Regions from separate parts of the Cobetia sp. SIMBA_158 genome, predicted to be linked through region 2. Evidence: predicted binding sites of a transcription regulator. Region 2 holds the regulator's gene; the other holds the start of a gene.
What was found. Region 2 encodes FNR, which switches genes on or off when oxygen is low (the NO sensors DNR and NnrR bind a similar motif). Its sites were predicted from a motif close to TTGATNTANATCAA; they were not measured.
Positions count from the first base shown of each region.

Region 1: R2R70_RS05705 (cytochrome ubiquinol oxidase subunit I) is a predicted target of FNR. The motif match lies at 1,985-1,998, and genes of this name have one in related genera.

Region 1 covers NZ_JAWJYL010000002.1:410,154-415,927, forward strand. Annotated here, with positions in the region: gene R2R70_RS05700 (PLP-dependent aminotransferase family protein) at 234-1,655, shown strand; gene R2R70_RS05705 (cytochrome ubiquinol oxidase subunit I) at 2,224-3,639, shown strand; gene cydB (cytochrome d ubiquinol oxidase subunit II) at 3,657-4,664, shown strand; gene R2R70_RS05715 (DUF2474 domain-containing protein) at 4,676-4,888, shown strand; gene R2R70_RS05720 (RidA family protein) at 5,056-5,439, opposite strand; gene R2R70_RS05725 (DUF3726 domain-containing protein) at 5,537-5,774, opposite strand, start outside.
Region 2 covers NZ_JAWJYL010000017.1:66,455-72,228, reverse strand. Annotated here, with positions in the region: gene R2R70_RS17750 (cbb3-type cytochrome c oxidase subunit I) at 1-60, shown strand, start outside; gene R2R70_RS17745 (cbb3-type cytochrome c oxidase subunit II) at 57-674, shown strand; gene R2R70_RS17740 (hypothetical protein) at 700-978, shown strand; gene fnr (fumarate/nitrate reduction transcriptional regulator Fnr) at 1,267-2,016, shown strand; gene R2R70_RS17730 (fatty acid cis/trans isomerase) at 2,233-4,731, opposite strand; gene R2R70_RS17725 (hypothetical protein) at 5,001-5,267, shown strand; gene R2R70_RS17720 (DUF692 domain-containing protein) at 5,479-5,774, shown strand, end outside.

The sequences.
Region 1 (5,774 bases), on a different contig from region 2:
ACAAAACTCATCCCGGCATGGCGCAATGAGGAGATTACCAGTCAAAAGCATGGCCTTGACTGGTGCAGCGGGCGAAAGTCGAGCAGGACACGTCAGCATCAGCAGCACGCTGATGATGCATTGCCCTCCCCGACTCTTTTGGCATGGACAATAATCTATGCCGGCCACCGCGCCATGCGCCGGCGTAATCACTCCGGTATCCTTGCCTCCCCGACTTCTCCAGGAAATCCCCCATGAAGCGTTATGAACGCTTTGCCGCCGAGATATCCAACCTGATTCGTACCGGCATTCTCGCGCCGGGTGAGCGCGTGCCGTCGGTGCGTCAGGCCAGCAAGGCGCATGGCATCAGCCCCTCTACCGTCTTTCAGGCGTATTACCTGCTGGAGAATCAGGGCCTGATCAGTGCGCGGCCGCGCTCGGGGTATTTCGTGCGTGACAATGCCTCGCGGATACTCGATGAGCCGCATGTCGCCCTGCAGCAGCAAGCCCCTTCCGATGTCGCAGTCAGTGAACTGGTATTCTCAGTGCTGGGCTCACTGCGCGACAACGACACCGTCCCCTTCGGGTCTGCCTTCCCGAGCCCGGAGCTCTTCCCCCTCGCGCGGCTTGCGACCAGCATGACACGCGGGCTGCGCCAGCTGTCATCGCATGCCGTGATCTCCGACATGACCACAGGCCATCCTGACCTGTGCCGACAGATCGCTCAGCGCTACATGGTCAACGGCATGCAGCTGCCGACGGAGGAGCTGGTGATCACCAATGGCGCCATGGAGGCGCTCAATCTTGGCCTGCAATGTGTCACCCAGCCCGGGGACCTTGTCGCCATCGAGGCGCCGGCCTTCTATGCCACGCTTCAGGTGCTTGAGCGGCTCAAGCTGCGCGCGGTGGAAATTCCGGTACACCCACGCGACGGGATTGATCTCGAGGTACTCGAGAATCGTCTGGAGACGCTGCCCATCAAGGCCTGCTGGTTCATGAGTCATCTGCAGAATCCGCTGGGGGCCAGCCTGAGCGATGCACGCAAGGCCGAACTGTATGCGCTGCTCTGCCGTCATCAGCTACCGATGCTGGAGGATGATGTCTACGCGGAACTGTATTTCGATCAACGTGCCGAGGTGTCGCCCCCGCAACCCGTCAAGGCGCTGGATGTCGAAGGTCTGGTGATGCATTGCGGGTCGTTCTCCAAGTGCCTGGCACCGGGCTATCGGGTGGGCTGGATATCCGCGGGGCGGCATACCCGGGAGATTTCGCGCCTCAAGCTGATGACGACCATCTCGCCATCGCTGCCCGCCCAAGTGGCCCTGGCCGACTACCTTCAGCATGGCGGCTACGACCGCCACCTGCGCAAGCTACGTCTGGCGCTCGAAACCCAGCAGACAGCCATGCTGGCAGCCATTGATCGCTACTTCCCCGAAGACACTCGCGTGACCCACCCCCACGGGGGGTATTTCCTGTGGTGCGAGCTTCCCGAGCACATCGACTCGCTGGCCCTGTTCCAGCAGGCGTTGGCCCACGGCATCAGCCTAGCGCCGGGGCCTATCTTCTCGGCCACCCAGGGCTTCAAGCATTGCATTCGCTTGAGCTACGGCCACCCATGGGATGCGGCGTCAGAGCGCGCCATGCAGACATTGGGTGAATTGCTCAAGGCAGCCTGAAACGCGGACCGCTCAGGCTGCATGCGAGGTACGAGGAGTGCCTCGAGTATATGCGCGCAAATGCCGCAGCCCTTGTGGCCGCCTTGCCACACAGTCTTCACTCGTCATCCGCGGGGGCGAAAACAGCCTTTTGCGGCACATGTCACTTGCGCGCCAGCCGCTTGCCACATCTGGATGTCGCACCTTGTTGCGCACCCTGGCTGCATGCCTTGATGCCGCACGCGTGCCCTAGCAGGGTGCGCAAGAGCCCTAGCAGGGTGCGCAAGAGCCCGCCATGGCGGGGCCTGCCGCCAAGGGCGATGTGGCACGCGCCTGACCCCGTCATAGTGCTGACATGAATCAGAGTGCGCCCTCCTGCCCGACTCGCCTTGCTGGATTCTCGCCATACCACCTGGCTGGCCGGCTGACTGGCTCACGGGCATTTAACGACTGACCAAGATTCAGCTCGCAACTGATATGGTTTTTTCTCGCACAACTGAGCCTGTTATGGCTTCCGGTGGCTCCCTAGAGTAGCGGCGAAGATTCAGGCAGGGCCGTCCCCCTTGCCGCCTACTCAGGAGACATTGCCATGTTCGGCACCGAGGCCATCGACCTGGCCAGGATACAGTTCGCCTTCACCATCTCGTTTCACATCATCTTCCCGGCCATCACCATTGGCCTCGCCAGCTATCTGGCGGTGCTGGAAGGCATGTGGTTGAAGACGGGCACACAGGTCTACCGCAACCTCTATCATTTCTGGTCGAAGATTTTCGCGGTCAACTTCGCGATGGGCGTGGTGTCAGGGCTGGTCATGGCCTACCAGTTCGGCACGCATTGGAGCGGTTTCTCGGCCTTTGCCGGCAGCGTGACCGGGCCACTGCTGACCTATGAAGTGCTGACCGCCTTCTTCCTCGAAGCCGGCTTCCTCGGCGTGATGCTATTTGGCTGGAATCGCGTCGGCCGCGGCCTGCACTTCTTCTCGACCTGCATGGTGGCGCTCGGCACCCTGGTCTCGATGTTCTGGATCCTGTCGTCCAACAGCTGGATGCAGACCCCTCAGGGGCATGAGGTCATCGATGGCATCGTCGTGCCGGTCGACTGGCTCGCGATCGTCTTCAATCCCTCCTTCCCCTATCGCCTGGCCCACATGGCACTGGCCTCCTTCCTGAGCACCTCGCTGTTCGTCGCTGCCTCCGCCGCCTGGTTGCTGCTCAAGAAGCGCGATACCCCGGAAGTGCGCAAGATGCTCGTCATGGCGGTGCTGATGTTGATGGTGACCGCCCCGCTGCAGGCCTTCGTCGGCGACATGCATGGCCTGAATACGCTCAAGCACCAACCGGCCAAGATCGCGGCCATCGAAGGCCATTGGGACAACAGCCATGGGGAACCGACGCCGTTGATCCTGTTCGGTGTGCCCGACATGCAGCGCGAAGAGACGCGATTTGCGCTCGAGATTCCGGCCCTCGGCAGCCTGCTGTTGATGCATGACATCGACAAACAGGTGCCGGCGCTCAAGGACTTCCCCGCCGCCGACCGCCCCAATTCGACCGTCGTGTTCTGGAGCTTCCGCCTGATGGTCGGCCTGGGCCTTGCGATGATTCTGCTCGGCCTCTCGGGTGTCTATCTGGCCCGCAAGGGCAGGCTCTTCACCTCGCGGCGCTGGCTGAGGCTGGCCGTCGCCATGGGGCCGGCCGGGCTGATCGCGATACTCGCAGGCTGGTTCACCACCGAAGTCGGCCGCCAGCCGTGGGTGATCTACGGCTTGATGAGAACGGAAGATGCCGTCTCTGCCCACAGTGCCGTTCACCTCAGCATCAGCCTGACAGCCTTTGTCACGGTCTACTTCATCGTCTTCGGCACGGGGATCAACTACATCTTCAAGCTGATCAAGAAAGGGCCTGAGGGTGATGACAGCCACGCCCCCAGCGGCGGCCCCGGCAAGCCACGCACGCCATCCCGCCCACTGTCGGCCATCGAGGAATCTCTCGACGGCACCACTCACTGACCGGAGCGATGAACGCTATGGGTATCGACCTTTCTGTCATCTGGGCAGGCATCATCCTGTTCGGCCTGATGATGTACGTGATCATGGACGGCTTTGATCTGGGCATCGGCATTCTCTTCCCGTGGGTGGAGGAAAAGGTGGACCGCGATGTGATGATGAATACCGTGGCGCCCGTGTGGGATGGCAACGAGACATGGCTGGTGCTGGGCGGCGCGGGGCTGTTCGCGGCCTTCCCGCTGGCCTACGCCGTCTTGCTGGAAGCCCTGAGCATTCCTCTTGTCGCCATGTTGATCGGCCTCATCTTCCGCGGTGTCGCCTTCGAATTTCGCTTCAAGGCCTCGGACGCGAGTCGCCACTGGTGGGACAAGGCCTTCGTGGGCGGCTCGGTGCTGGCCACCTTCAGTCAAGGCGTCGCACTGGGAGGCTACATCCAGGGCATCGCCTTCGGTGGGGTTCACTTCAGCGGCGGTTCGCTGGACTGGCTGTCACCCTTCCCGCTGTTCTGCGGTGTGGCGCTGCTGTTCACCTATGCGCTTCTCGGCAGCACCTGGCTGATCATGAAGACCGAAGGCATTCTCCAGGCACGCATGTTTGCCCTGACGCGCCCGCTGACGCTGTGGGTATTGATCATGATCGCGGCCGTCAGTCTGTGGACACCGCTGGCACACCCCGCCATCGCCGAACGCTGGTTCACGCTGCCGCAGCTGTTCTGGTTCCTGCCGGTGCCAGTGCTGGTAGTGCTGGCCGGTTATGCGCTGATCCGCGCCGTCGCCCTTGAATATCATGCCCAGCCTTTCCTGCTGGTGCTGGCCTTGATCTTCCTGGGCTACAGCGGTTTCGGCATCAGCATGTGGCCTGACATCATTCCCGGTCATGTGACGATCTGGGAAGCGGCCTCTCCGCCACAAAGCCAGGGCTTTGCCCTCGTCGGCACGCTCTTCATCCTGCCGATCATCCTGGTGTATACGGCGTGGAGCTACTTCGTGTTCAAGGGCAAGGTCCGTCATACCGATGGCTACCATTGAGAGGTGCTGACATGACATCCCCGACACGCGAGACACATTCAGCGCCACTGCATGCCCCCACAGCCAGACTCGACGACGAGCCATCCGGGACGCTCGCGCGCCCGGCCAGCTGGCTCAGCAAGATCGGCTGGCTGGTGGTGATCTGGGGAGGCAGCGTTAGCGCGCTGGGACTCGTCTCTCTGGCACTGCGTCGCTTCATGCAGGCCGCGGGCCTTACGCCCTGACAGCAGTGAAAGAAGGCATGACGTAGACACAAAAAGACGCCGGAGCAGCGAATGCTCCGGCGTCTTTCTTGTTGGCCTGAGGGCTTGGTGAACCGATGGGCCTCAATGACCAGTCAATGCAGGGCGCAAATGTGACGGGTCACTCCCTCACCCGCATCACGGCGACTTTAGACATCAACCTCCAGTGCGGCGTAGGCGACCATCTCGACCAGCATCTCTTCGCGTGCAAACCCGGAGACGATGATGGCAGCCCGATTGGGATAGGGCTCACGCACATATTCTGCATAGAGGCTATTCACTGTCGCCAGGTGCTCGCGATCAGTCACATAGATCAGCACCTGAGTCAGCGAGGAGGCGTCACCACCGGCGCATTCCAGGGTATGAATCAGATTATCCAGCGTCTGGCGGGTCTGGGCAGCAATCCCGCCCTCCACGACATTGCCGGCGGCATCGATCGGAATCTGGGCAGTGAACAGGATGCCATTGCCGACACTCGCCCATGACAGGGGTGCACGAGAAGCAAAAAGATCGGTCTTGACGGGATGAACCATGGGTATTCCTCGAGAATCTTTCGATGGCGCACTCCATGACCCGCCGGCGCAAGAGCGGCGGATCATGGAATGATGGGACGTATTGAGAGGCGAGAGGTCAGTCGTTGTCGGTGGAACCGGCGCCGGCACCACTGCGAGAATCTTCCGTTGCCTCGACCAGCAGGCGTGTCGAGAGTGCTTTCAGGCGTGACCAGAGTTCGTCATCCACCTCGATGCCTTCCTGCATGGCTCGTTGGCGACAGGCGAGCAGCTTCGACTCTTCATGACAGGCCAGCAGGTCGACGTCATAGTCGGAGCGAAGGGATGGCAGCAGGTCGACATGGTTGGCCATCACC
Region 2 (5,774 bases):
CACTCTGCGTCCCCCTCTACCACGCCCCCTGCCACATCCTCGGGAGGGCACTACGCATGAGACATGTCCTGCTCGAACGTCACGCCGGCCTGATGACGGCACTATGCCTGCTCACCATGAGCCTCGGCGCCCTCGCCCAGCTGGTACCGCTCGGGGCTCACCCCAGCCTCGCCAGCGCACCCGAAGACCTCAAACCGCTGAGCGCCCTGGCGCTGGAGGGTCAGCGCATCTACCAACGCGAGGGCTGTCAGCAGTGCCATACACGCATGGTGCGCGATCTACCGGGCGATACGGCGCGCCACGGCGATGCGACGATCGCCCGGGAGCGCTATTACGACCGCCCTTCGCTGTGGGGCGTAGAGCGCTGGGGGACGGATTTGAGCCAGCTGCCTGCGCAACATGACGATGCCTGGCAGCGTCTGCATCTGAATGACCCGCGCAGTCAGGTGCCGGGCTCAGCGATGCCCACCTACCCGTGGCTGTTCGAGCGGGCGTTGAGCGGCGAAGGCATCGCGGCCCGCATGCGAGCCCTGCAAGGCCTGGGCGTGCCCTACGCGGAAGACGAGATTCTCGCCGCCCCCAATGACGTGCGTGGCACTGCCGAAATCACGGCGCTGCTCGCCTACCTGCAGCAGGCCGCCCCCGCGAGCGACATCGCCAGCCGCGACCCATGACAGGACACCGCTCAGGAGACACGACATGAATCTGCTGGAGACAACTGGACTCCCCCTGTTCTGGAATCTCTGGGTGCTGGCCCTCACGCTGGGCAGCCTGGTGCTGTTCGCCATGCTGGCACTGGGCAGCCTTTCGCGCGCCGCCAGCGCTGACAGCGACGAGCGCGAAGGCGATGGCCCCATGCAGGAACATCGCATCAACGGCGTACGTCAGCCTGACACGCCAGCGCCACGTGCCTGGGGCATACTGGCACTGGCGACGCTGGCCGGCGCACTGATCCTGCTGCTCGGCGCAGCTGGCTGAGGCAGGTCGTCGCGGTATGGTCATGCGGGGCCAACCAGGCCTAAAGTTCACACACCTTGCAACGCCCATGGGTTGGGCAGGATAATGAATTAATAAAATCTAATATTATGGCGCCACGAAATTGCACTGCCCCAGCCGATGAGCGCTCAGACTCTGGCCGCTCGAATCACATCGGCTGAGCAGGGTAGCGGCGGGCGACAAGGCCCCGCCCCACCATTCGTTGCGCCCGAAAGACCCCTCCGCTGCCCTGCCCCAGGGGTAGCGGTGACATTCCTCAGGAGAGTCACCATGACGGCCAATGCACAGGCATCACACCGCTTGCGCGCCCATGAAGCCCGCTGCCAGACCTGTTCGCTGAGTTCACTGTGCCTGCCACTGGCACTGAACATGGAAGATATCGACCAGTTTGACGCCATCATCCGCCGTCGCGCGCCACTCAGAAAAGGGGAAGTGCTCTTCACCCAGGGCGATGCCTTCGATTGCGTCTTCACGGTGCGCTCCGGAAGTCTCAAGCAGATCACCAATGAAAACAGCGGCATGGAGCAGCTGACCGGCTTCTACCTGCCCAGCGAGCTGGCCGGGCTCGATGCCATCGACAGCAATTGCTATCCCGGCACCGCCGTGGCGCTGGAGACCACCACCGTCTGCGAGATTCCCTTCGACCGCCTCAATGCGCTCTCGGAGCAGATGCCGGAACTGAGAACCCAGCTGTTCAAGAGCCTGAGCAAGGAGTTGCACGAAGATCGCCGCATGATGATGCTGCTGTCGCGCAAGACAGCCGATGAGCGGCTGGCGAGCTTCCTGGTCAACCTGTCACAGCGCTTCCGTCGTCGTGGCTATTCGCCGTACAGCTTCCGCCTCTCGATGGCACGCGCCGATATCGGCAACTATCTGGGGCTTGCCGTCGAAACCATCAGCCGTATCCTGACCCGCTTCCAGACCCAGGGGCTGGTCGACATTCGTGCCCGCGAGGTGCATATCCTGCATCTGGATGGCCTGATCGAACTGGCCGAAGGCGAGTGTCAGGGCGGTCGCTGATGACGCCTGCTGACAGCACATCACGCTGAGCGACACTGCGCTGATCCGCCGCCAGGGCGCCATGTCGGCACCACACAAGACAGAAGCCCGCCACGCAATTTGCGTGGCGGGCTTCTTCTTTCTGTCAGGCCAGTCGTCAGTCGTCCTGACAACCCTGACAGTCCTGGCAGCCCAGACAGTCATGACAATAGGCCTTGTCTCGGCCTTCGCTGGCGATCAGCGGTTCTCGAGGCGGTTATAGTCCAGCAGGCCCGCTTCGACAGGGCGATCAGCATAGTTGGTGCGCAGCACGCTGTCGGAAAACTCCCAGAAGCGCGGATCAGTCCGGCGCACCCCGATATCGGCCTGCAGGGCGCGATAGTCCTCTTCGCTCTCGAGTGCCGCCACCCGCTCTGCCAGCCCCGTCAGGGTGTCAGGCGTCAGACGCCAGAAGGCATTCGGGTAATCGCCCGCCACGCCCCGCAAGACATCGAGAGTGTCTTCCTCAGGACGGCGATTTTCCTCCTCATCGAACAGACTGGTGATGTTGGCGTGGGCGGAATTGCGCAGCACGCTGTAAAGGCGCGGCGAGTCATCAGTGCCATCCTCCAGCGCGACGATCGTCACCTCCGGCATCAGGCTGGCCGAGACTCCCTGCACCGCAGCGAGGGCCTGCAGCTCATGTCGCACATGCTCATCCTCGACATTGCTCAGACTACGCTCATGACCGAGTTCCGGTGCGAGGCGCTCCTGCATGCGCCGCATCAGACCAAGGCGAGCCTGGTTCGGGGATGACAGCTCCTGCGGTGTCCAGACGATGCCACTGGGCGCATCGAACTGCGGCGGCTTCTTGAACAGCAGCTCGCCAAGGCCGGGGCTGACGTCGCGATACCAGCTGTCATGCACCGCCTGGCGCTCACCTGCCGGCAACAGCACCAGCAGGTTGTTCTCGCCTTCCATGCGCAGGAAGTCCATGTACAGACGGGTGACCAGCTGATGGCCGAGATTGCCGTAGACATCGAAGCCGGCGACCAGCAGATAGTGGATGCGCTCCAGCATCGGGTAATCGATGATCCAGCCCGTCTTGGGCACGCCACCGACCAGCCCCTTCATCACCGCTGCATTGTCGAAGTGACGATAGATGGTCAGGGCCGCGTTGGGGTTACGCCCCTGGCCGGGGCCGTCGGCCCAGCCGCTGCCGTCCCACAGCACTCGCTCATCCAGGCGCAGATCGCCATCGAGATAGGCCTGGGACATCAGGCGCTGCTTGGCCTTGAGGTAGGCGGCCTGCTTGCTCTCGAACTTGACCCAGGAGCTGATCGGCAACGCATTGCTGCTCTGCTCGGCGGGCAGGCTGAGATTCTTTCCTTCCTCGGCCAGGGTGCGTTCCACTTCCGGGTGGCTGAACATCTTCGGGTCAGTGAAACCGACCCAGAAGTGATCATTGATCACATCCACCGCGACCTGCCCGCGACAGACCGGCCCCTTGATGAAGCCCATGATGGTGTTCTGCGACTCATCCAGCATGAAGCGATAGCGTGACTCGGCCGGGATGGCCTCGAAGGTCAGGAAAGGATTCGAGGCCGTCCTGAGGTCGTAATCCGGCAGGTCATCCACCGGGTAATCCGGTGTCAGGAACAGCGCCCGCCAGCGCTTGAAGCGAGCATCATCGAGCGCATAGGGCAGATGATTCTTGGCCAGGATCGTCGCGCGCTCCTGCCACAGACGGTAATAGACCCGCGGGCGCCCGGCGTCATCGTGGGGCATGCTCGCGCGCTCATCGGCGGTGTAGGAGGCGTAGGGTGCATCGTAGGGGCGGCGCGTGGAGATGCGCTTGATCGGCTCGCCCGGCGGGGTGCTGGAACGCACCAGCTTGAAGAAGATCGGCCGTCCGTCTGCGCCCTTGATGCCCGGGAAATACACATGGCTCAGGAAGAGATGCTCGTAGATATAGCGATTCATCAGGCGCTGCTTGAGGCTGTCGCCATTGAAGAAGCGCTCGGCCTGCTCGATGTGCGGCATCAGCGCCTGGGGCAACGGCGCCGGGCCCGTCATCGCGCCACCCTTGGCCAGCCAGTTCACCAGCGTGCGGTGCTCTTCATCGCTGACCTGTGGCAGGGCGTAGGGCATGCCCCAGTCAGGATGGTCTTCGGCGAACTTGTCGTAGCCCTCCACGGGGGCACACACCTGACTGCGATTGAGCGACAGGTCGAAGCGGTCTTCCGGCAACAGGCCATCTTCCGTCACCGGCAGCGGCGCCTTGCGCTTCTGGCTGAGCGCACGGAACAGCACACTGCCCTCCAGATTGGCGGCCGGAGAATCGAATCGCTCATTGAGCACCGGCGAGAAGTCCATGCTGCGCCACTGCTCGGTGGTGTCCGCGTCCTCGAACATGCGCGTCAGATTGGCCGCCAGCAGGCGCGTGCCATCGTAGACCGGCGCCGGATTCATGCCGCGATCGATCCCGGCGGCCGATGACATCTTGAGCTGACAGGGAGCGTCGTAGCAGCCATGACAGACCACGCAGCGCGTCTCGATCACCGGCTTGACCTCATCCTCCCACTGACGTCCGGCAAGACTGTCGTGTGACACCACCCGCTCACGCGGTGACGCGGGGCCGAAACGCTCATCGAGCTGATGAATCGCGACGGCACTGCAGCCCCCCAACAGTAGAACGAGCACGATGCTCCAGCGCCAGCGCGGTATGCGCCACAGGCGTCGAAGTAGGTCCGGCATGGGGAACTCCAGCAAGAGGAAGGAATATCGGCAATCGGGCAGATGATGGCGAAAGGGTACCATAAGCAGGCTCACTAATTCGGCAAGACTGCCTTTCCAAGCATAGTGAACAATGATGTCAGATTTTTTTGGCGCTACCGCATCCAACTTTATTTTGACGGCGTATGACTTCATGACCCGCCTGAACGAGCTGTCTGACGCAAGCGGGTGCCACGATGTTCCTGATCCATAATTCAAAAAATACGGGCCCTGCCCGATAGGAAGCCATCATGACCATGAAGAAGACCGTTACTGCTGCCACCTTCGCCGCCGCTGCCGCCGCGCTGTTCTCCACTGCCGCCCTGACCTCGTTGCCGGTGCACGCCGGTGACAATGCCGTGAAGTGCTCCGGCATCAACTCCTGCAAGGGCACCTCCGAATGCGCGACCGCCAACAGCGCCTGCAAGGGCCACAACGCCTGCAAGGGCCAGGGCTGGTCGTACACTGCCAGCGCTGAATCCTGTGTCGGCGAAGGTGGTACTGTCGTCGAGGGCTGATCCTCAGGCACGCAGAGGCGTCTGCCCTGGCAGGCGCCTCTGGCGAATACCCGACGGGAGGACGGCACACCGTCCTCCCGTTCCTGATTCTGGTTCTGGCTCTGGCTCGGTTTCTTTCCGGGAACCCTGGCGGGTGTCTTTCAGCTCTTGACTCGCCCTCTGCCTCGCCCTTTTCCGCACCCTCTGCCTCAGCTCAGAAGAGGACTCACGCATGACGACAGCTGTCACCGCTCGCCTGCCCACGCCCGCCAGCGCCGGTATCGGTCAGGGGCTGGGCCTGCGCCCCGAGTACTACCACGAGATTCTGACGACCCTGCCGGATATCGACTGGTTCGAGGCCATCAGCGAGAACTACATGGGCCACGGCGCCAGAGAATCCGGTGGCCTGAGTACCAGTAGCCTGAGTACCGGTGGTCTGAGTGCCGGCGGCAAGCCACTGCATCACCTCGAGCGAGTCCGCGAGCACTACCCCATCGCCTTGCATGGCGTCTCGCTGTCCATCGGTGG